3 regions of the Paenibacillus sp. Leaf72 genome follow, and region 3 is predicted to be linked to each of the others. Evidence: riboswitches for the same ligand, from Rfam matches in the RefSeq annotation. Region 3 holds a riboswitch; each other region holds the start of a gene.
What was found. Region 3 has a riboswitch for cyclic di-AMP ahead of kdpF (K(+)-transporting ATPase subunit F). Riboswitches for the same ligand answer to the same signal wherever they lie in the genome.
Positions count from the first base shown of each region.

Region 1: it holds a riboswitch for cyclic di-AMP, as region 3 does, so the genes downstream of both, ASF12_RS12765 (3D domain-containing protein) here and kdpF (K(+)-transporting ATPase subunit F) in region 3, are expected to answer to the same signal.
Region 2: it holds a riboswitch for cyclic di-AMP, as region 3 does, so the genes downstream of both, ASF12_RS13035 (C40 family peptidase) here and kdpF (K(+)-transporting ATPase subunit F) in region 3, are expected to answer to the same signal.

Region 1 is NZ_LMLV01000006.1:94,949-102,794, forward strand. It holds gene rsmA (16S rRNA (adenine(1518)-N(6)/adenine(1519)-N(6))-dimethyltransferase RsmA) at 1-780, opposite strand, end outside; gene rnmV (ribonuclease M5) at 790-1,338, opposite strand; gene ASF12_RS12765 (3D domain-containing protein) at 1,671-2,816, opposite strand; cyclic di-AMP (ydaO/yuaA leader) riboswitch at 3,062-3,269, opposite strand; gene ASF12_RS12770 (TatD family hydrolase) at 3,454-4,227, opposite strand; gene ASF12_RS12775 (HD domain-containing protein) at 4,344-5,639, opposite strand; gene ASF12_RS12780 (AbrB/MazE/SpoVT family DNA-binding domain-containing protein) at 5,920-6,174, shown strand; gene rsmI (16S rRNA (cytidine(1402)-2'-O)-methyltransferase) at 6,295-7,173, opposite strand; gene ASF12_RS12790 (tRNA1(Val) (adenine(37)-N6)-methyltransferase) at 7,205-7,846, opposite strand, start outside.
Region 2 is NZ_LMLV01000007.1:41,049-48,894, reverse strand. It holds gene ASF12_RS13060 (EAL domain-containing protein) at 1-663, shown strand, start outside; gene ASF12_RS13055 (aminotransferase-like domain-containing protein) at 831-2,294, shown strand; gene ASF12_RS13050 (aminotransferase class I/II-fold pyridoxal phosphate-dependent enzyme) at 2,349-3,557, shown strand; gene ASF12_RS13045 (GNAT family N-acetyltransferase) at 3,627-4,157, opposite strand; gene ASF12_RS13040 (FAD-binding domain-containing protein) at 4,157-5,047, opposite strand; gene ASF12_RS35615 (hypothetical protein) at 4,990-5,193, opposite strand; gene ASF12_RS13035 (C40 family peptidase) at 5,335-5,805, opposite strand; cyclic di-AMP (ydaO/yuaA leader) riboswitch at 5,807-5,978, opposite strand; gene ASF12_RS13030 (hypothetical protein) at 6,408-7,223, opposite strand; gene ASF12_RS13025 (M1 family metallopeptidase) at 7,239-7,846, opposite strand, start outside.
Region 3 is NZ_LMLV01000012.1:353,316-361,161, forward strand. It holds gene kdpB (potassium-transporting ATPase subunit KdpB) at 1-569, opposite strand, end outside; gene kdpA (potassium-transporting ATPase subunit KdpA) at 592-2,271, opposite strand; gene kdpF (K(+)-transporting ATPase subunit F) at 2,312-2,389, opposite strand; cyclic di-AMP (ydaO/yuaA leader) riboswitch at 2,645-2,834, opposite strand; cyclic di-AMP (ydaO/yuaA leader) riboswitch at 2,943-3,143, opposite strand; gene ASF12_RS16285 (response regulator) at 3,718-5,373, shown strand; gene ASF12_RS16290 (cache domain-containing sensor histidine kinase) at 5,370-7,262, shown strand; gene ASF12_RS16295 (substrate-binding domain-containing protein) at 7,259-7,846, shown strand, end outside.

The DNA of each region.
Region 1 (7,846 bases), on a different contig from region 3:
GCCCACAAGCGCCGTCAAATTGTTGTAGAGCGTCTTGCGGCGCTGTGCGAAGCTGGCCTGCACGACGCGGAAGAAATGCGCCTCATCGGGCACATCAACAGCCGGCTTGTCCCGCAGCGCAAGCTTAATGACAGCTGAATCCACATTCGGCTGTGGAATAAACACCGTATGCGGAACGGTGCAGACGAGCTTTGGCTCGCAATAATATTGCACAGCCACGCTCAGGCTGCCATATTCCTTGCCGCCTGGCTTTGCTGCCATCCGCTGCGCGACTTCCTTCTGGATCATGACGACGATGTTTTCCAGCGGCAGGCGCTCTTCCAGCAGCTTCATCAAAATCGGCGTCGTCACATAGTAAGGAAGGTTCGCCACGACGCTAACGCCCGTTACGCCGCTGAAGCGCTCTTCGAACAGCTGCTTCAGGTCGAGCTTAAGCACATCGCCGTGCACAATGCCCACATTCGCTTCGCCTTCGAAAATATCATGCAAAATCGGAATGAGCCGATTGTCGATTTCAACAGCCGTTACCGTTCCCGCAACTGCAGCAAGGCGCTGCGTCAATGCTCCGATACCAGGGCCGATCTCAAGCGCGCCTTTTGTCTCGTCAAGCTCAGCTGCGCTGACAATATTGTTTAAAATATTTTGGTCGATGAGAAAGTTTTGTCCCAAGCTCTTCTTAAAGGAGAACCCGTACTTCGCAATAATTTCCTTTGTTCGTTTAGGCGTAGCTACCTCTGCGGCCTTAACTGCGCCTTTATTCAAGCTTTGTTGCTCCGTCATACGCCTTCGTCACCCCTGTTCCTGTTGTTCCATGGCTTGCAGCGCCTTCTCAAACTCTTCGCGCGTAATGCAGAAGCTCGTGCAGCGCTTGTAGAACTGCTTCCCGTTCGCATAGCCGATCCCCAGCAGCTTGCCCATAACCAGCCGCCGCTTTGCCGCTTCTTCATGCACAATTAAGCCAGCTGCCATCAGATCGTCCCATGTAATGGCCCCGACGCTCTCAGCCGTTTCTGTACGCAGCTCCGAGAGCGCCTGCCTAATCGCATCAGGCGCCGCATTCTCAATGCCGATATCCCCTTTATAGGAGGCCAGCTCCTGCGGTAAAAAAGCATGCTTGCAGCCCGGCACGCGCTGAGCGACAATTTTACGAATACGCTCTCCCGCATGATCCGGATCTGTAAATATAATAACGCCACGGCGCTCCTGTGCCAGCGCGATGCGCCGCAGCACATCCTCGCCAATGGCCGATCCATTCGTCTCAATCGTATCGGCTTCAACGGCCCGCTTAATCGCTACCGTATCCTCTTTGCCTTCTACTACAATCATTTCCTTGATCACATCGAACAATCCTTTCACAAAGGGAAACTTATCTTGGATATTCGTTCAAGCGTAAACGGCTGTCGCCGTCCTTTGGCGGCAAAGCTGCCGTTTCGCGGTGAAATATAAGCTGATTATAAATGTGAAACTTATCAATCTTATATTTCAGAAAAAATGGGCGATTGCTGCAACAACAACCCGCTCATTCACGTCTGTTTTATTATAACCCCAATTGGCCATTCAAGCGAATCTGACGCAAACAAAAAGAAGAGGCAAGGCCTCTTCCGCATCCTGTCATATTTAGCTTATGATTGCGATAAACTAGAGCACAATCCATAAAGAACTGCCACTAATTAGCTAAGCGATGGCTTGTTAGGACCAATCACATAAACGGTAAATCCTTTTTTCTTACCAAATTTATTAGCTTGCTTCTCACTGTCAAAATAAACATCGATCTTATTGCCCTTGATCGCACTTCCGGTATCTTCAGCACGGCGGAAACCAATGCCCTCGATATACACCCACCAACCGAGTGGAATGATATCCGGGTCAACGGCAATTGTCCGTCCTTCCGATACTTTAGCGCCAGAGGCCGTAATTCCGTAGTCCGGGTGCCCTTCGCTCTTGCCCGTTGATGCTAAGCCAGCTGAATAGGCCGTCAATGTGACGTTGCTGAGCACTTTTTTGGATGTGAGCGTTGTGCCGTCTACCGTTACATTGTTGCTGGTTGTCGCTGTCGACAGCACAGTAACTTTAGGCTCCGGCTTTTTCGTACCGACTGCAACGACCTGATTGACCGCAACCGTTTCGACTACCTTGTCTACCACTTTCTTGGAGACAAGTACGCCATCTTCAAACTGCTTCTCAATTTTGATCGTTACGACGCCTTCTTTGCCCGTCTGCACAACCTTCTCCTTGCCTACTTCCAGGTTCGGATCTTCCTTCTTCACAATGGTGAACGGTGTTGTGCTGGACGACTTGCCTAGCTTCGTATCGACGCGAATGACTGTTACGGTCATATCCGCGCTGACGCCCGAGCCAAGCGAAGGTAATACTTTATCATCATCTTCAACAGGAATATTTAATTTCTTTATCGCTGCCTGCACGGTTTTCTCTGTCGTGTACACCGTTGATGTTTTGCCATCAGCTTTTACAAGTAGCGGTACCGCATGCTTAATTTCAAAGCGGTCCCCATCCTTTACTGCCGTATTCAGAGGTACAGATACCTCGTCATGCGGGCCAATTGTAATAGCTTGTTCATCCAGTAGGCGTTGCAGGACCCATTGTTTCGTTGAAACAACGGTTTCTTGTCCATTCACTACTACGGATACGCTTTTGTCAGCCGATCCGTACAACAACACCAAAAACATGAAAGTCATAGCGATTGAGATCGTAGTACTCAAAAGAATCAAACGCAAGTTTTCACGCTTCCATCGCAATGCGAAAGACATGCTGGATGATCGTTTCCCATGGGTCTCACTTGCTTGAATAATGCCCACTTCATCGGTCCTCCTTCATAGCCCCGCCGTCGAATTACGCATGATACCATTGACGCGACTATAGTATATTGGCGTGCTTCTAGCACGCTCCAGTATATTTCCTCTGCAACCTCCTAGATTTACCCTATGACGACGATTTACCCAATATTCAAAAATAAAAAGAAAGCCCGTCGACAGAGGATCTGTTTCGTGGCTTCCCGGGAACGTCAAAATAGACTATTCAGGAATGGTGGATGCACGAGGTTGATCACTCTCTATAAACGCTTACGAGGTTAGCTGTCGGGTTCGGGCAAGAGAGCTGCCCTATCGTCGGAAGAATGCTCATGGCAATCCCCGCCAAATTCACCCCTAGAAGAAATTCAGGTGCGCGTGCAATGTGATCCGCAAATTCCTCACAGCATCGTGCATGGTTCCCCCGCTCTCCAAAGTTCGAAGATTAAGCGCAAACTGGAAATCCAATACAAAAATTTAAAGCTCTGAAATGAATCATACCTTCATCGGAGCCTAATTGTAAAGATCAGATAAAAACCGATTTAAGCGAAATTTTAGGATATTTACGGAAAAGAGAGTCTATTTCAGCATGAAAAATTAGTTTTATCGCCGTAAAGGTCACTTATTCTCGTTTTTATAGCCGTTTTTACACAATTCCGAAACATTTTTTACCGTTTTCGGTCGTTAAATTGGCGATTTCGGCCACCGATTTTCCTAATATTTCTGCTGCGGCTTCCGCAACGAGCGACACATAAGACGTCTCATTTCGTTTCCCTCGGAATGGATGAGGGGTCAAATATGGGGCATCCGTTTCGATCAAAATTCGGTCACTCGGAACCATCGCAAGCACCTCTTTTGGCACCCTTGCATTTTTGAATGTAAGCGGTCCCCCGAACGATATATAGAAGTTCATATCGAGGCATTTTTGAGCCGTTTCTGGACTGCCGGAAAAGCAATGCATAATGCCGCCAACCTCAGAAGCATTTTCCTCCTTCAGCAGCTTGACAATATCCTCATGGGCATCGCGATTATGAATAATAATTGGTTTTTTCAACTTCTTGGCTAAGCGAATTTGCTCGCGAAATACGCGATGCTGGACGTCTTTTGGGGACGTATCCCAATGGTAATCCAGTCCGATTTCGCCAATGGCTACCACTTTAGGATGAGAGCAAAGCTCTTCAATCCATCCCAGATCCTCCGGCAGCATATCGATGCTGTCAACGGGGTGCCAGCCAACTGCTGCATATATAAAATCATATTTTTCTGCCAGCGCAAGTGTTGTTGGAATCGTTTCCCGATTGAATCCAATATTAACCATTAAATCCACCCCTGCCGCACGCGCTCTTTCGATAACAGCTTCGCGGTCTTCGTCAAAATGCGGGGAGTCCAAATGGGTGTGTGTGTCGAATAAAGAAATCATAATTGAGCAAGCTCCTTCTATATTATAGTCTATGGTGAAACGGTCGAAAGCCGTCCTTTGGCGGCGCGTTTCAGTCCGAGAAATATAGAGAAAGTATGGCAAAATCATATACTTTCCTATATTTTAAATAACATTCGTACTTTATCGCTTAATTGATCAGCGGCAGCGCGCAGCTTCTCTTCCGGATAATACAAATGGGACTGGCCCTGATGAAGTCCAGTAATGGAACGAATGATGTCAGATTTCGTGGAAATTTCACTGACAGCCTCGTAGCTATCCATTAACAAAATCGGCGTCTTTTCTTCTTTTCCGCCTTTTTTCGTATCAGGCTGATACACATCATACGGTTGATCAAATGGAAAATCAATTTCCATATGGTAATCCGGGTTCAACCCGATCGCTGCAAATTGTTGTCTTACTTCATTAAAGAGGCCAATATCCGGTTTATCCAACATGATGTATTTATAGAGGCGACGCGTCAAAAAACGATCACATAGCTCCGCCAGCAGTTCATCGCCTTCGTCGCTCCATTCTATAAAGGCTGTCTGCAAATACGCCTCATCCAGCTTCAAATATTGTTTAACCCCAATTGTCCCGTCAAGCAGCCGTTTTAGCGGCTCCGGCATCCAACCAAATGTGTACCCACCCTCATAAAGCTCCTTCGCTCTGCGAAATATTTGTCTAAGGATGATTTCCGAGCTTCTCGTCACCGGATGGAAATAAATTTGCCAATACATTTGATAGCGGGACATCAAATAATGCTCTACGGCGTGCATGCCGCTTTCTTTAACAACAATCCTTCCATTAATAGGACGGAGCACACGCAGAATACGCTCCAGATCAAAGTTGCCATAATTGACCCCTGTGAAATAAGCATCCCTCAATAAATAGTCCATTCGGTCCGCATCAAGCTGACTGGAAATCAAGCCGCTAACAATTGGATTCGGATATGTCTTATTAATAACAGCAGTGACATGTTCAGGAAAGTCGTCTGCTACATTTCGTAGTATACGATTGACCTCGGTGTCCTCAAGCAAAATGCTGCAGGTCCACTGCTCGTGATGCGTATCGAATACTTGCTCCAGCGAATGGGAAAATGGCCCATGACCAACGTCATGCAGCAGCGCAGCGCAAAGCGCCAATAGCCGCTCCTCCTGCGGCCAGCCGGGAAAACCATTGCGTTCAAATTGGGAAATAATCTTTCTAGTAATTTCATACACGCCAAGGGAGTGGGAGAATCGGCTATGCTCAGCGCCATGAAAAGTGAGATAAGAGGTTCCTAGCTGCCGAATACGCCGTAATCTTTGAAACTCCTTCGTATTGATTAGATCCCATATCGTCTGATCCTGAACATAAATATATTTATGAACGGGGTCCTTAAAAACTTTCTCTTCCGATAGCTGTCGGTTCATTCAACAAATCAACTCCTTTTGTTCTCTGGTTCGACATAAAAAAGCAAAAAATATGTCGAAGAATGTCGCAAAACAGTTTCCAAAATGTCGAAGCTGTTGTATTCTATAGTAAGAGTAATATGACCTTACTATATAGTCAAACTCCCTTAGTAGCTGCAATTTTCTTCAATAATTTCAGTTGACTATTATGGGAAACGTTGGTATTATAGTAGACATAAAAAGAGAAACTATGTCGAAAAGTGACGAATACACTTTTTGATGAGAGGGGAAACAAATTATTATGATGAAGTCCACAGGTATTGTCCGTAAGGTTGATGAATTAGGTCGCGTTGTTATTCCAATCGAGCTTCGCCGTACGCTTGGTATCGGAGAGAAAGATGCACTAGAGATTTATGTAGACGGCGAGCGCATTATGTTGAAGAAATACGAGCCAGCTTGTATCTTCTGTGGTAACGCTGAGAACGTATCTTACTTCAAAGGAAAAATTGTTTGTCACATTTGCCTATCAGAAATGCCTTCACCTGTGACAAAATAAAAAAAATAGGTTATAATAACCTTATTCAACTAGTTAATTCTAACCTTTTAATACTCCTTATTGCCTTCCTGTGCTAGAACCCGGCCAGGAAGGTCTTTTTTTTCTCTATTTTTTGTTTTTCTAGCGGTTTACTTCATTATAAACATCACGCTTTGATAGACCACGATCTGTAGCTGCCTTTTTTATCGCGTCCTTACGTCCAAGCTCTGCTTCGTAATGCTGTACATGCTCTTCCATGCTCAGCTCCGCCCACCAAGCGGCAGCAAGCTCCCCCGTATTCTCATCTGAGCTGCTTCCTTCTATTATAAGGCAATACTCTCCCAATGGCGGATTTTCCTCAATCCAAGTGATACATTCCGTTACTGTACCACGCGCCATTTCTTCAAAACGCTTCGTCAGTTCCCGCACCATCGCGATACGACGGTCTCCGAGATGCTCCAGTATGGCATCCAGCGTCTTCCGCAAGCGATGTGGCGACTCATACAGCATCAAGGTGCCTTCCTGTGCTTGAAGCTGAAGCAGCCATTTCGCAAGTGACTTTTTGTCTCGCGGCGGAAATCCGGCGAACATAAAACGCTCCGTTGGCAAGCCTGATACAATTAAAGCCGACAATGCCGCATTCGCACCAGGTATCGGAACGACAAAAATACCCTGCTCCACCGCTTCGGCAACCAAATCTGCACCGGGATCGGATACAGCAGGCAGCCCTGCATCGCTTACAAGGGCAATCGATTGCCCCTCTTGCAGCAATCGAATAAGCTCGCTGCCACTCGCTTGTTTATTATGTTCGTGATAGCTCACAAGCCGTGTCGCAATTTCAAAATGGGAAAGAAGCTTACGTGTTTGTCTCGTATCCTCGGCAGCTATAAGATCCACTTCTTTCAACGTACGAATCGCGCGAAAGGTCATATCCTCTAAGTTGCCAATTGGCGTTCCGACTAAATATAACGTCCCGGCACCGTGTTGCTGCGGCCCGCTAAAGCTTTTTTGCACAAACATTGTTGAGCCCTCCTTCTAGCATTCCACTAGGCTAAGTATCATATACCATAATTGGCGGCAGCAGCCTCAGTTCCGGTCTGCCATCACGCATAGCCTCAATAAGCACCATATTGGCTTCGCCATTTTTATTCGGATGAATGAACTGTACCCGCTTTGGCTCCAGCTTGTACTTGCGCATCGTCTCAATTATTTCTACAAAGCGTGATGGCCGATGCACCATGGCTACTTTCCCAGCTGGTCGCACCAGCCTTGAGCAAGCTTCGACAATATCCTGCAAGGTTCCGTGTACCTCATGCCTGGCGATCGCATAATGCTCATTTTCATTAGAGTCTCCTGCTTCAGCCGACATATAAGGCGGGTTGACGGTTACCGCATCATACGTTCCATAAATCGCTTTATTCGCTGCAAAATTTCGCAAATCGGCTTCCACGATATTAATTTGCTGCTCCAGCCCATTCAGCTTTACACTCCGCCTTGCCATATCCGCAAGTCTTGGCTGAATCTCCACTGCATCAATTTGTGCTTTCGTCCGCCCTGTCAATAGCAGCGGTATTACGCCATTCCCTGTGCAAAGGTCAATGACCTTTCCTTTTTTCGGAATGCTTGCGAAGTTGGAAAGCAGCACCGCATCCGTCGAAAAGCTGAACACTTCCCTGCTCTGAATAATTCGCAG
Region 2 (7,846 bases), on a different contig from region 3:
GAGCAGATCGGGGCGTCGCTGCTCGCTGAAGGAGTGGAGACGCGCCAGGATTTGGTGCGTGCGATTGAAGCGGGTGCCCGTTATGTGCAGGGCTTCTTCTTCTCCAAGGCCGAGCCGGAATTTCAGCGAGCGGATCGTTTCGCCGCAGCACTGGAGGCCGAGCTTGCGGAATATGTCCAGCAGCGCTTGCGCACCGAGAGGAATTGGCAGAAGGAAGCGGCGCAGCTTGCTGCGTTCATCGACAAGGAGCAAGCTTTCGCTTTCGGTCGAGAGGACGAACCCGGAGCAGGCAATGGATGGATTGCCGGACTGTTGGAGGAGCTGCCGCCGAGCTGCGTTCGCATTTATTTGTGCCGGGAGGACGGCATTCAGCTATCGGCCAACTATTGCAGGGTGGAGGCTGGCGAGTGGGAGCGGCAGGAGGAATATTATGGGGCGAATTGGAGCTGGCGCCCCTACTTCATTCCTACCATTGCGCAGTTAAGCGAGACGCAGAGCACCCTAGTGTCGCGTGCCTACGTCGATTTGGATACATGTGAATGGATTCGGACCGTATCGGTCCTTGCAGGTCCCGGCCTTATTTTATTTGCAGATATGAAGGATGATGAACAGCAGACGGATCGGCAACGAGAGGACGCTGCTTGCAGAACCACGACAGGATGAAAAATCCGGCGTCGTGGTTCTTTTGTTAGGATATAGGAAAGGATATGATGGTTTCAGCCCTTCTCTATATTTCTCGGACTGAAACGCGCCGAGCCGCCAAAGGACGGCGACAGCCGTTTACGCTCGGGCGGGACCATATGCCATGATAAAGGTGGGGGCGTTGAGAAGTGTATCATGATTTCAAGCTCATAGAAGGCCGTCCAGTATCGATTCAAGTAAAAGATTATATGAAGCGTTTAATGATAAAAGGCGCGCTGCAGCCTCATCAGAAGCTGCCGTCGACACGGGAGCTTAGCGTATTGCTCGGTGTGAGCCGCAATACGGTCATTGCCGCTTATGCGGAGCTGGCGGACGAGGGCCGCGTATATGCCTTGCAAGGCAAAGGCAATTATGTGTCGGAGGATTCGGCGGGCAGCGCCGCCCCGTCGTCCTTGTCTTGGCAGTTGCCATGGAAGGAGCGTCTGAGCAGGCAGGCTTTGCTTGCGGAGGAGCTGGACCTCATGAAGCGCGGCATTCGCGCAGGTAAGAGTACGATTTCTTTTACGAGCATTGCCCCGGATGAGAAGCTGTTTGATCTGGATCATGTGAAGCAGGCGTTTCTGGGCCGTATGTCGGTGGAGGGCCATGTGCTGCTGAACTATGGTTATGCCAAAGGCTATAAGCCGCTGATTCAGTATTTGATGACCTATATGGAGAACAAGGGCGTGGATGTGCAGGGCAAGGATATGCTCATCACTGCCGGATTTACGGAAGGATTTGACCTTGTACTGGCTGCGCTCAGGCAAAAGCACGGCGCAGTCCTCTGCGAAAATCCGACCCATCATACCGCGATAAAAAATCTCAAGCTGCATGGCTTTGACATTAAGGGCGTTACGATGGAGCCGGATGGCATCCATTTGGGGGAGCTTGAACGGGCTTTGGAGGAGCGCCCCTACGATTGTGCCTATTTTGTCCCCTCCTATCACAATCCGACAGGCATCGTGATGTCGATGGAGAAACGGCTGGCGCTCATGCAGCTCATGAGCCGTTATGAAATTCCCGTCATTGAAGACGGATTTAATGAAGAGCTGCGTTATTCCGGAGCGCATGTGCCGCCGCTCATCGCATCGGCGGGCAGCGGCAACAGCGTCATTTATATTGGAAGCTTCTCGAAGGTGCTGTTCCCCGGCCTGCGGGTCGGATGGGTGCTTGCAGACCGCGAGCTGATTGATTATTTGGAAAGCATGAAGCGGGCCCGCAACATTCATACCTCGACGCTTGACCAATCGCTCCTCTATCAATATTTGCATAATGGCAATCTGCATAAGTATTTGAAGCGGGCGCGGGCGGAATACAAGCGTAAATACGAGCTGACGCTGCAAGCCTGCAAAGCCTATGTTCCCTATGAGACGCTGTCGGGGGATGGCGGGCTGCATCTGTTTGTGACCTTTCGGGAAGCGTGCAAGGTGCGGGAGCTTCTGGAGGCGTGCTCACAGCAAGGCGTTATTTTTACTTTAGGCCATCATTTTTTTACGGATGGACGGGGCAACAATACGCTGCGGCTGGGGTTTTCCCGCGTGGCGGATGAGGATATTATGCATGGTATTCGAATTATCGGCGATACGGCAAAACAGCTGTGGGGCCTTTCATAAGGAATAGAGCGACAACTATACATTTGATTATTTTGAAAAGGGGATGCAGGCATAATGGTGCAGTATAACGTTTCACCGCTTGTAAAGAGCTTGCCCGCTTCGGGCATTCGCAAGTTTTTCGATATGGCCGGGCAGGATGAAAATATGATTTCGCTGGGCGTGGGCGAGCCGGATTTTGCAACACCGGAGCGCGTGCGCGCCGCGTGCATACGAGCGTTGGAAAGCGGTCAGACGATGTACACGCCGAATGCCGGACTCATGGAGCTGCGCGAGGAAATCGCCCGTTATTTGGCGAGCAGCTTTGAATTAAATTATGAGCCGAAGGATGAGATTCTCGTGACGGTGGGCAGCAGCGAGGCGATTGATCTGGCGATGAGAACCTTGATTTGTCCGGGCGACGAGGTGCTGATCCCGGTTCCAAGCTATATCGCATATTCGCCCATTGTAGCGCTGCAGGGCGGCAGTATTGTAAACGTTGAGACGCATGAGCAGGAGCAATTCAAACTAACGGCACAATCGCTGCGGGAAAAAATCACTCCGCGCTCCAAGGTGCTGCTGATCAACTATCCGAACAATCCAACGGGTGCGGTCATGTCCTATGAGGACTGGCGCCCCATTGCTGAGCTGGTGAAAGAGCATAATCTAATCGTCGTATCCGATGAGGTATACGCGGAGCTGACTTATGAAAGCCAGCATGTGAGCATCGCATCGCTGCCTGGCATGCAGGAGCGGACGATCGTCATAAATGGCTTCTCGAAAGCTTTTGCCATGACAGGCTGGCGTATTGGTTATGCCAGCGGCCCTGTGGAAATTATTTCGCAAATGCTGAAAATTCATCAATACACAGCAATGTGCGCGCCTATTATGGGACAGATTGCTGCTCTGGAATCGCTGCGCAGCGGATTGGCAGACAAGGATCTAATGAAGGAGGCTTACAAGCAGCGCAGGGCGATGTTCGTGGGCGGCTTGCAGCAGCTTGGGCTTTCCTGCCATATGCCGGAAGGGGCGTTTTATGCTTTTCCATCCATCGCCCATACGGGACTAAGCTCGGAGCAGTTCGCCTTCAAGCTCATGAAGGAAGCGGGCGTGGCCGTCGTGCCAGGCCATGTTTTTGGCCCGGGCGGTGAAGGGCGCATCCGCTGTTCCTATTCGGTATCATCAGCAAAGCTGTCGGAGGCTTTGGAGCGAATGGGCTGTTACATGAGCCAGACGAGGCAGGCTGAACCGTTGCAATTGCAGCAGTTGGAGCGGGTCGGCGGTTGATGGGAGCGGAGAGGGTAAGGAAAGGGCTAGAAAAGGAAGCGGAAAGGAAGTGGAGGGGTAAGAGAGACGCTAGGCTTCTTCCCCTCCTCCGTAAACCATGCAATGAAATTCCGCCGCGCCTTGCGGGGTCGGGCGGATATACGTGTCGGTAATGCGGAAGCCTGCCTTCTCGTATACACGAATAGCACGTGCATTCCAGGTCAGCACCTCCAAATCCAGCTCGCTATTAGGAGCACGGCGGCAAGCCTCCTCTACCAGCAGCGCCACAAAGGCGGTGCCTGAGCCCCTGCTGCAAAGCTGTGGGTGCAGACCCAATCCAAGCCGCAGCACTTCATCCCCCAGCGGGAAAAACTGTGCAAAACCAGCGAGCTCCCCGCGATCGTCTAAAATAGCAGCATATTGCCTCTGGCGCAGCTCGGGATCACCGAACTCCATTTCGGCTTGCTCCATAACCTCCCATGCGGGCCATTGATAGATGCCGTAAGGCGGCTCATACCGCCAATCGCACAACTGCCGGGCATGGGATTCATCCATAGCGGCAATCTTCCAGCCAAATGGCGGCTGGGCGCCAGCAGGAGCAGCATTTGCTTTTGTCATCATTATACAATCTCCTTATAAATCTCAATCGCGCGGGCGCGTGAAGCTTTCAAATCAACGATGGCATGCGGCTGCGGTAGGTGGATTTGCTTATCAGGCAGATGGGCAAGCTCCGGCAGCCAGCGTCTAATGTAAGTGCCGCTCGGATCATGTGTTGCGGACTGCGTGGCCGGATTCATAATGCGAAAATATGGCGCGGCGTCGTAGCCGAGCGACGAGCTCCAAAGCCAGCCGCCTCGGTTCAGTGTATGATCATAATCGGCCAGCTGGCGGCGGAAATACTGCTCGCCCAGCGTAAATGGGCATAACAGATTTTTCGTCAAAAACATGGCGGTAACCATCCGCAGCCGATTCGGCATTTCCCCCGTTTCATTTAGCTGCTTCATAGCGGCGTCAATAACAGGAATGCCCGTTTTTCCTTCGCTCCATGCCTCGAAATGCTGATCGCTTAGCGCAGATAAATCAAGCTTCTGCTCATATCGGTAGAAGTCCTCATTGTATTTTCCTTGATATAGAAAAAAATCCCGCCATGCCAGCTGTCTAATCCACGCCTCGGCTCCAAACTGCTGCTGCGCCGCTTCGTAGGCTTGCCGTGCTGACAGCGCTCCCGTATTCAAATAACGCGCCAAATGGCTCGTATGGTCGTCCGCAAACTGGTCGCGGCCGCCTTCATAGCCAGACAGGCGTTGATTTAGAAATTGCTCCAACACCTCGGCTGCATGGCTCGCGTGGGATTGGCCGCGCCCGGCTGAGTCATCTATCTGCCGAAAGGCTGCCGCAGCCAGATGCTCCCGCGGAAGACTGAAGCGCTCTGCCATGCTGGCATCTATATTTTTCAGCGTATTAAGCTGCTGCAGTGTTGTCTCGCCCGCAGGGGAATAGTGGCTCTGCATAAAGGATGCCATATGCGGTAAAACGGCGTAAATACCTTGTAAGGCTCACTGCGCCGAGAAAACGTATGGAGCTCCTCCAAATCGGCCAGCGGCGCATCGTCGAGCGTCATCCAGCGGCGTCCCGCTGCGCGTACAACCTGCTGCATAGCGTGGTCGCGTGCCCTTGCATAAGGCGTTGCCAGAAAACAGCAAAGCCGCAAGCTATTTGTCCGAAGACAAACAACTGCGGCTTTGCTGATTGAGACAGCAGCTTTTCGTTATGTAAGCGAAAAAAGCGTGGCCTGGCTCTATTGCTCGCTTGCGTACTTGTCGTAAGCGTCTTGGCTCATAACGCGTGTAGCTGATACGTAACGATCAGCATAATAAGACTCGCTAAGTTTGCTAATAATAACGCCTCTGCTCGAGGAAGCATGTGCAAACTTTCCATCGCCTACGTAAATACCAACGTGGGAGATGCCTTTGCCGCTCGTGTTGAAGAATACGAGATCGCCAGCGATCAGGTCACTCTTCTTCACTTCACTGCCATCGTTCGATTGGGCTTGGGAAGTACGGGAAAGATCGATGCCCATTTTGTCGAAAACATACTTCGTAAAACCGGAGCAGTCGAAGCCTTTCGTAGTCGTTCCGCCGCTTTGGTACGGTGTGCCGATCAGATCAGCGATAACACCATCCATCTTCGAACTCGCGAACACGCTGCCTGCTTGGAAAGCAAGCATTAATACAAGACCAACGAGTAGTGCAGTAACCTTCTTCAAAATTTGAAACTCCTTCCGGTGCCGACGAGGTTAGCTGTGGGGTTCGGTTGTGAAGGTTCCCTATGATTTCCAAGACACTTGAATCAAGCCGTCCAAGCATCGAAATCAATTCACCCAAAGTGGTTCCCCCGTATTTCTATACCTTTGCGGTATAAAAAATTAGGCTGGTTTAATTTTGCTCTGCGCTAATAATTCGTTTTTTTCATGTGATTTCCTTCTATATGAATGAATTTCTAATAATTCTCATGTAACCTTTTGGCTCAATTTTGCGTTAAAACAAGTTTCTTGCCTAATAAATGTTCGATCTATCGCCGTTCTTGGGCAAAAAAACATTTTGTCAGTTTATATGAGAAATAGGCAGCTAATATGCTATGAATCGTGTGAATAGGCAAGAATTATAGCGTAAAATGAAGATTTAGAGAGTTTGAGCTAGGTCGCCATATAGGCTGGGAAGTAAATGGAGGCTTTACCTGCAGGTGCAGGATAACGGCAAAAAACCGATTTCGGCCTTTTGGCCGCAATCGGTTTTTTTATGAGAAGGGCTTTAGAAAAATGAGAATACTAAATGAGAATTAGGTGGGGTTGCCCTCATTTTTCTAAGGGTCTCAGCTCTGCTTTGATTGCAGGCAATCGTATTGGGCAGCGAGCGTCCATACTTTTAACAAGGTGCGCAGCAGATGATAGGCTTGATGCATGATGAGTGCCAGCATGCCTGCCCAAGCATAGGAAAGCCCAGACACAGCGAGCGAAGCGGCAACAGCCAGCAGCCACATCAGCAGAGAGAGGCCGGCATAAGGGAAAAGATTTCGGAGCGCATGGCTGAGCCAGCGCAAGGAGCCCGTGCCGGAGGCGGCGCCGAACTGCATAGCGAGCAGCAGCAGGTGAACGAGGAAGCTCCATAGCAGCCAGCCGCCAAAGCCCGGCAGCGTGCCTTGCAGCAGCTCGCCCAGCGAATGGCCCTCCATAAGCAGCTTGAAGGCGCGAGGCAGCAGGAACCAGCCGGGTGCGAAAATAAGCAGCGTGCGCAGCCAATAGAGCAGCGTCACGGGCTTCCAAGCTTTGCGAATGCCTTGAAGAAACTGTGTTTCACCTGTTTCGCCCATATGATGCAGCGAGTAGAGCAGCCCCGCATTGAACAGCGGCGTCAGCAGCATGCGGGCAGCGAACAAGCCGCCCAGAAGCCACAAATAAGGATTGATCAAATCCGTCTTCGTCAATTGAAACTGGGCCTCGCTGAAGAACAGCGACACGGCCGAGTCAGACGGATGCTGGAGCGGAAAGCGCCGCAGCAGCGGCAGTACAGTCATATCAACAAAACGGTAAAGGAAAAGTCCCCATAATAGCTGGTAAAGGAATAACAGAATGACGATATAGAAATGGCGGATAGCGAGCCGCCAGCCTTGCTTCATATGCTGCTTCATTTTTCAACCTCCTCTCTACCAGCCTACGGATCCGAGCAAGCCTTCGATGAGCTTCGTCAGGCCGAGGCTCCATCGAATGCGCGACTGCTCGGGCACTTCTGCGCGCATAAAATTGTTAATATGCTTGTTGTCCAGCACATTGCTGTTTTTCGGGTCAACCGCCACCCAGGCAAGCGGAGCAGCATGCACAACCTTGTACTGGATATGCGACTCGACGGCATCCCATGTTTTCGAAATCTTTTCGCCGTCGGTAAAGGAGAATACGAGCGGGATTGGCCCATTTTGCCCGCCATTGCGCTTGATCAGCACAGTAGACTCGTACTCCGTTTGGCCATCCTGCTCCACTTCATTCACTCGAATAGCCTCTACTGAAAAATCCGCCATCAGGCTGCCGTATACATACTGGTGGAAGTAGTCCTGCCATTTTTCCTTCGTAATCTGCTCAACGACACGCTGGAAATCAGACGTGGTGGGATGCTTGAATTTGTATTTTTGAAAATATGTGCGCATAATTTTTGACATCGTCTTTGCTCCGACCTGCTTCTCAATGCCGACCAGCACAAGCTTGGCGCGCATGTATACATTTTCCGCGTACTCATCGCTGTTGTGATAAGCCCATGAAG
Region 3 (7,846 bases):
CTCGTGATTCGCATTTTGATGCGGTCGCTGATGACCCGCGTTCCGCCCGTCACGGAGTTGAAGTCGCCGCCCGCCTCCTTGATGACGGGTGCCGATTCGCCGGTAATAGCCGATTCATCGACGGAAGCGAGGCCTTCAATGACCTCGCCGTCGCCGGGAATCATTTCCCCTTGCGAGACGATAACGATATCCCCTTTGCGCAGCTCCGTAGAAGGGACGATTTGAATGCTGTCGCCCAGCAGCTTATTCGCCATAATTTCCTGCTTCGTTTTTTTCAGCGAGCCAGCCTGTGCTTTCCCGCGGCCTTCGGCTAAAGCTTCGGCAAAGTTCGCGAACAGTACCGTAAAGAGCAAAATAATAAAAACAGTCAAGTTGAAGCCGATGCGATCCTGCGAGTCGAAGTACCCTGGAAATAGGGTCATGAGCAGAACGATCAGCGTTCCAATCTCGACAACGAACATGACCGGATTTTTCATCATATGGACCGGATTCAGCTTGAGGAGGCTCATCTTTAGCGCCTCGGTCACGAGCGGTCCGGTGAACAGTTTTTTAGCACGTTGGTCATTCATAACGCTTACCCCTCATTTCCCTTTAACGGATCGTTAAAAACTCGGCAATTGGCCCTGTGACAATGACGGGCAGAAACGTGAGCGCGCCGATCAAAATAACGACGCCCATTAGCATAACCGCAAATAGCGAATTGTCCGTTCGGAACGTGCCTATCGTCTCCGGCACCCACTGCTTGCGGCTGAGTGATCCGGCTACAGCTAGCAGCGCGATCATCGACATATATCTGCCGAAAAACATCACGAGCCCGGTCGTTATATTCCAGAACGGTGTATTGTCGGCCAGCCCCTCAAACCCGGAGCCGTTGTTGGCGGCCGAGGACGTATATTCATAAAGCACCTGCGTAATGCCATGAAAGCCCGAATTGGATATAGCGCCTTGCCCCAGGTCGGTTAGAAAAGCCGCTGCCGTTGGCGCGAGAATAATAAACGGATGCACAAGAATGGCGATAGCAATGAGCTTCATTTCGCGCGGCTCTATTTTTCGTCCGAGAAATTCTGGTGTCCGTCCGACCATCAGCCCGCAGATGAACACCGTCAGCATCGCATACATCAGCATATTGACGAGCCCGACGCCTTTGCCGCCGAAGACGACGTTCAGCATCATTTGGGCAAGGGGAACGAGCCCGCCAAGCGGAGTGAGCGTATCGTGCATCGAATTGACCGAGCCGGTCGTGGCCGCCGTCGTCACCGTCGTGAACAGCGCGGACTGGGCGATGCCGAAGCGAACCTCCTTGCCCTCCATGCTGCCTTGCGAAGCGTCGATGCCGAGTGTGGCGATCAGCGGGTTGCCGCTTTTTTCAGCCGTATAGGAAATCGTAAGAAAGATCAGAAACAGCGCCATCATCGCCGAAAAAATAACCCAGCCCTGCTTGCTGCTTTTCGCAAACCGGCCATACATGAAGGGCAGCGCGGCAGGCAGTGCCCACATGGACAAAATCTCAATGACATTCGTCAGCGGGTTGGGATTTTCGAACGGATGGGCGGAGTTGACTCCGAAAAAACCGCCGCCATTCGTGCCAAGATGCTTAATCGACTCCAGCGAGGCGACTGGCCCGATGGCGATATGCTGAACCGCGCCCTCGAGTGTCGTAACGGTCAAGGTAGGGCTAAGCGTTTGCGGCACTTGCAGCGCCACAAGCAGCAGCGTAATGATAATAGCGAGCGGGAAGAAAATCCGCGTATGTGCTTTGACGAAATCCTCGAAAAAGTTGCCGAGCGTTCCGCCTTTGCTCGTAATGCCGCGCACGAAGGCGACAGCAACGGAAAAGCCGGTAGCGGCGGACGTAAACATCATCATCGTAATGACGGCCATTTGCGCAAAATACGTCAGCCCTGATTCGCCGCTGTAATGCTGGAGATTCGTATTGGTCATAAAGCTGATGACCGTATTTAGGACGAGTGTCGGCTCCATGCCGCCGATTCCATTCGGGTTAAGCGGCAGACCGCTTTGCACCCTCAGCAGTACATAGCTGACAGCTACGAGCACGAAATTGAGTGTAATAAAGCTGAGCGCATATCTTTTCCAGCTCATGCCTTGGCGATTTTTGAGCCCGATTACTGCATATATGAGCGCTTCGATTCGTCCAAACAGCTTGTCAGTACGGTTTGGAACGTTTGAAAACACGGAATATAAATAATGCCCAAGCGGCTTTGCGATCAGCATGATCATGCCGACGACTACCGCCATTTGCAAGACGTCCACAGCTGTTCCTCCCTTGCTATAAATGATGAAACGTTATTTGCTAAAATTTTTCCGGATGGAGCAAGGCGTAGACGAGATACACCAGCAAAGCTCCTGTAACGAGCAATATGACAATCATCCCCGTTCCTCCATTTCGCTAATGGACCGATCGCACCAGCGTATAAATCCGGCAATCAGCCCGAAAGCTGCGATTAAGGTCAAAGCCATTCCGATATCCAGCATAGCTGCATCGCTCCTTATTTCGTTTTATCCCTAGTCATTTTGGAAAAAAAGGCAACAAAAAAGAAGCCTTGGGCAAAGAGGACTCTTCACCCGCAGCTTCCTTCATCCGGGCATCATACGCCCCTGATTCGCCTGCGATAAGTGTAAGTGTGGCCTCTCCCGTTGACGCTTGCGAGGTTAGCTGTCGGATTCGGGCGCGAGAGACGCCCTACGCTTGGCACTTATCGTGCCCTTGCGATTCACCCCGTGACGCTCCCTGCCATCGTCCATTGGACAACGACAGAGAGCCGTCGATGGTTCCCCCGTTTCTGCGGCAGTGCAGAACTCAGCGTTTGAAACAAAATGCCTGCCGATGTTGCGAGTGCTATTTTCGAAAAAAAGACAACAAAAAACCACAGAGGCGTATGACGCTCTGTGGCCTGATTTACAAGGTCACAATCGTTCACCATTCCTCTCTACACCTGCGCTTACGAGGTTAGCTGTCGGATTCGGGCGGTGAGAGTCGCCCTACATTTGCCTGGAGTTTCATGACACTCCTGCAAACGATTCACCCCTGCGCTGCCAGCTTCCGACTCTCACATCGGATGGCTGCAGTGCGTTTGGTTCCCCCGCTCTTCGCCTATTGGGCGAAGACTCAGCGATCAAGCAAAAACGACTTCGTCGTCCTTCTGGGACGAGCGAAGAGCTTTGCCCTTAGAAATATAGAGAAAGGATAACGAAAACCTATACTTTCCTATATTTCAAGGTGAAACGGCTATCGCCTTCCTTTGGCGGCGCAGCGCGTTTCAGTCCGAGAAATATAAGCCTATTTATAAGTGCAAAACTTATAAATTCTTATATTTCAAAAAAAGGTTCATGCATGCTATGAATCATACTCCCCCGCCGCGATTGCTGTAAAGGAAGCTTACGCCGCAAAAGAGAGCGAATGCAGCGGATTAGTTTGATTTTAAACGCTTACAACGAGATTTATCTTTAGCAAGGTCGATTTATCTCGCGATTTCTTTAAAATATAGGAAAGCATATGATTTTTTTCTTCCTTTCTCTATATTTCATCGCGAAACGGTAGCTTTGCCGCCAAAGGACGGCTTCAGCCGTTTACGCTTGTTTACTCAAAGCACCCCCTCTTTCCAGAAAACAAGGAAACGAATATGATAAATAGCATGCTGACAGAATCAGGTGTTTGCGGCTGCTCGGCCGCGTATTTAAATAGCGGGGGGATGAACGATGTATAAAGTGCTGCTGGTAGATGATGAAGAAGAGACGCGCAGCGGGCTGCTGCACGAAATTGCATGGGAGCGCCATGGCTTTGAAATTGTGGATACGGCGGCGAACGGCAGGGAAGCGATGGAGCTGATCGAGCGTCTGGAGCCGGACATCGTAGCGACGGATATTAGCATGCCGTATATGAACGGCTTGGAGCTGGCGGAATGGACGAGGAAGACGTATCCGCTGACGCGCATCGTTATTTTTTCCGGCTATGATGAATTTGAATATGCCAAGCAGGCGATTGGCTTGCAGGTGGATGAATATATTTTAAAGCCTTTTTCCGCGCAGCAGCTGCTTGAGGTGATGGACAAGGTGAAGGAGCGGCTGGATGATGAGCGTGAGAAGCGGGAAAATATGCAGCTTTTGCAGGAGCATTACCGTACAAGCCTGCCGGTCGTAAAGGAGCTATTCCTGTCGTCGCTGCTCACCCGCAAGCTTCCGCTGCGGCATATTGAGGAGAAGGCAGAGAAATATGGGCTGGATTTAGCGGGCGAGGCGTACATTGTGTCTGTGCTGCACACGCATGTATTGGAAGCGCTTCCTGGATTGCCGCTCCGCGCAGCGGAAAGCTCGCTTGCGGCCTCCAGCGATCTCGACCTCAAGCTGTTTGCCCTGCGCAATGTGGCGGAAGAGGTGTGGGGCAGACTCGGACTGGGCAAAGTTTTTCTGCATCAGGACCAGGTGGCGCTGCTCGCAGTTGGACGGGGAGGAAGCGCGCAAGAGCTGATGGAGCGGACGCTGGGCGGGCTTGCTGAAATGCTGCAAAATGTTCAGAAATACTTGCGTTTTCCCGTGACGATTGGGGTCAGCTCAACGCTGGCGGATGTCGCGCAGCTAAAGCAGGGCTATGAGGAGGCGCAGCAGGCGCTCGATTATCATAATTTGGTGGGCAGCAACCGGATTATCTGCATTGACGATGTAGAGAAGCGCTATGTTGAAGAGCTGCAATTTGACGAGCTCAAGGAGCAGGCGCTCATTCGCTGCCTGCGCGTAGGCACGCATGAGGAGCTGAAGCAGCTGGTGGCTGCGCTTTTTGACGAGATTGAAGGCGTCCATGCCGCTTACCGGGAATACCAGCTTTACATGCTGGAGATGATGACGGCGGTCATGAAGCTGGTGAGGGAGGCAGGGCTGAACCTGTACGATATCGTAGGATACGAGCTGCAAATTTATGAGGAGCTGCAGCAGCTTAGCGGGCTGTCGGAGACGAGAAGCTGGTACATGTCGCTCTGCGAGAAAATTCGCCATCATATCGCCAGCCGCAGGCAAAGCTCCTACAAGCAGCTGGTCGAGGAGGCTGTGCGTTATACGAAAGCAAACTTCCATGACAGCGAGCTGTCGATTGCCCGCTTGTGCAGCCATCTGCATATTAGCGCTGGGTATTTCAGCAGCCTGTTCAAGAAGGAGGTGAAGCTGACCTTCGGCGGTTATTTGCTTCAGCTGCGGATGGAGGCGGCGAAGGAGCTGCTGCGGGCGACGGAGCTGAAGACGTTCGAAATTGCCGAGAAGGTCGGCTTCTCGGACCCGAATTATTTTTCACTATGCTTTAAGAAAAATGTCGGCGTCTCTGCCAAGGATTATCGCAATCAGGCGATGAATATGGATGCGCCATGAGGAAGCGCAGCATCCAGTTTCTCATTTCAGTGGCGCTGTCGGTATTTGCGGCTGCGGCGATTATAATGGTCAGCGTGCTGCTGTTCAACAAGTTTTCGCAGACGGCAGAGACGAATGCGCTGCGCAATACCCAGCAGGTCGTCGATCAGGTCAGCTACAATTTGGAGGATTATATCCAGGGCATGTCGGAAATTTACGGCGTTCTCCACGATACAATCAGCCGCAGCGGCGATGTGAACGAAGAAGAGCTGCGCAGCCAGCTGAATACGATCATCGGCATTCGGGGAGAAATTGTGTCGCTGGCCGTCATCGGGCATGACGGCGAGGTGATGATGAGCATTCCCGGCGTTGCGCTCAAGGAAAATTTGAGTCTTTACAATCAGCGCTGGTTCCAGAGCGCGCTTCAAACGCCGAACCATCTCAGCTACTCGCTGCCGCATGTGCAGAACATGTACAAAATGCAGTACAAATGGGTTGTCTCGCTGAGCAAAGGCATTACCGTAGTAAGGGGCGGGAAAACGGAGCATGGCGTGCTGCTGCTGGACGTCAATTTTAACAAAATCAATCAGCTGTCCTCGCGGGTTGTGCTCGGGAAGAAGGGCTACGTCTACATTGTGGACGAAAGTGCGGGCAATATGGTGTACCATCCGCAGCAGCAGCTCATCTACGCCGGGCTGAAAAGCGAAAACGTCGAGCAGGCGCTGAAATATACGTTCGGCAGCTTTCATGACGAATCCGGAGACGAGGATAAAATGATTACGGTGCAAACGATCGGCAACATCGGCTGGAAGGTGGTCGGAGTGTCCTTTACCGATGAGATTATTACGACAAAGCGCGAGCTGAACGATTATTTGCTGAATCTGCTGCTGCTTTTGCTTGTATTCGTCATTGCGCTGTCGTGGCTTATTTCGCGCATTATTGCCCGTCCGATCCGGCAGCTGGAGAAGTCGATGAAAAATGTCGAGCGCGGCGATTTCCATACGATGACGACCATTCGCGGGCCGCTGGAAGTAGAGCAGCTGTCCAGACGCTTCAATTTGATGGTAGCGCGAATCCGCGAGCTGATGCAGCAAATTGTTGTGGAGCAGGAGGCGAAGCGCAAATATGAGTTTGAGGCGCTGCAATCGCAAATTAATCCGCATTTTTTATACAACACGCTCAATACGGTCGTGCGCATGGTCGGCATGAACCGCAACGAGGAGGTGGTGACGACGATTACCTCCTTGTCGAAGCTGTTCCGCATCAGCCTTAGCAAAGGCAAGCCGATGATTCCGCTGGCGAGCGAGCTGGAGCATGCGCGGAACTATCTCATCATTCAAAATATCCGTTTCAAAAATAAATTCGATTATGTGTTTGACGTCGAAGAGGCCGCGCTGCCCAGCTTGTCGCTCAAGCTGATTTTGCAGCCGCTGCTGGAAAATGCCATTATGCACGGCATTGAGCCGTCTGTCGATAAAGGGTTGATTACCGTTCGGGCATGGATCGAGGCTGGGCAAGTGTACTTGCAGGTGAGCGATAATGGGCTCGGGATGAGCGGCGAGCAGCTGGCGGCGCTGCTCACGGGAGAGACCAACAGTAGTACCGCCAAGCCGTCTGGATATGCTGGAGACCGTAAGGCTGATCGTGACGGCACCATTGGAGGGGCTGCTCCAGAGGCTTCTAAAAGGTCAACCTCCGCCAATTTTGCATCGAGTTCTGCATCCAGTGCGGCTTCCGGCGCGGGCTCCGGCGTAGGCGTGCGCAATGTGCATGAGCGGATTCGGCTGTTTTACGGCGAGCCGTATGGCTTGCAGTTTGAGAGCGAGCTGGAGGAGGGAACGACCGTGACGATACGTTTCCCGTTCAAGCCAGCTGGCGCTGAAGCCGACGAGAGGAGTGAGGAAGGATGAGCGTAAAACGCAGGTTGGGACGGCTCACTATGCTGTGCATGGTGGCTATGGCTGCGCTGCTGCTGGGCTCCTGCACGACGCATCCGGCAGAGGACAGCGCCATTCAGCGCGAAAATATCGACATCAGCCTGCTGCTCAAGCGGCTGGACGGCGACTACTGGAACTCCGTCGTCATGGGCGCCGAAGCCGCATCGAAGGAGTTTAATGTGACGCTGCATATTTCCGGACCGGATAAGCAGGGCAGCCCGGAGCAGCTTTTGGAGACGGCAAAGCTTGCGCTGGTGCATCATCCTGATGCGGTCGTATTTGCCTCCGGAGACGAAGCGGTTACGACCGGCATTGTCGAGGCTAGCAAGGCAGCACGGATTCCGCTCATTGCGATTGACACGGAGACGGAGGAAGCGGGCATCAGCTCGAGCATCACGATTAATCATCATCAGGCGGGACGAGCGGTTGCCCTCAAAATGAGCGAGCTGCTGGCAGGCAAAGGCAGCGTCGCCCTGCTGACGGACGGCCTTGGGGACAACAACCAGCTGCGCCGCGAGGAGGGCATTAAGGAGGCGCTTGCCGAGGAAAGCGGCATG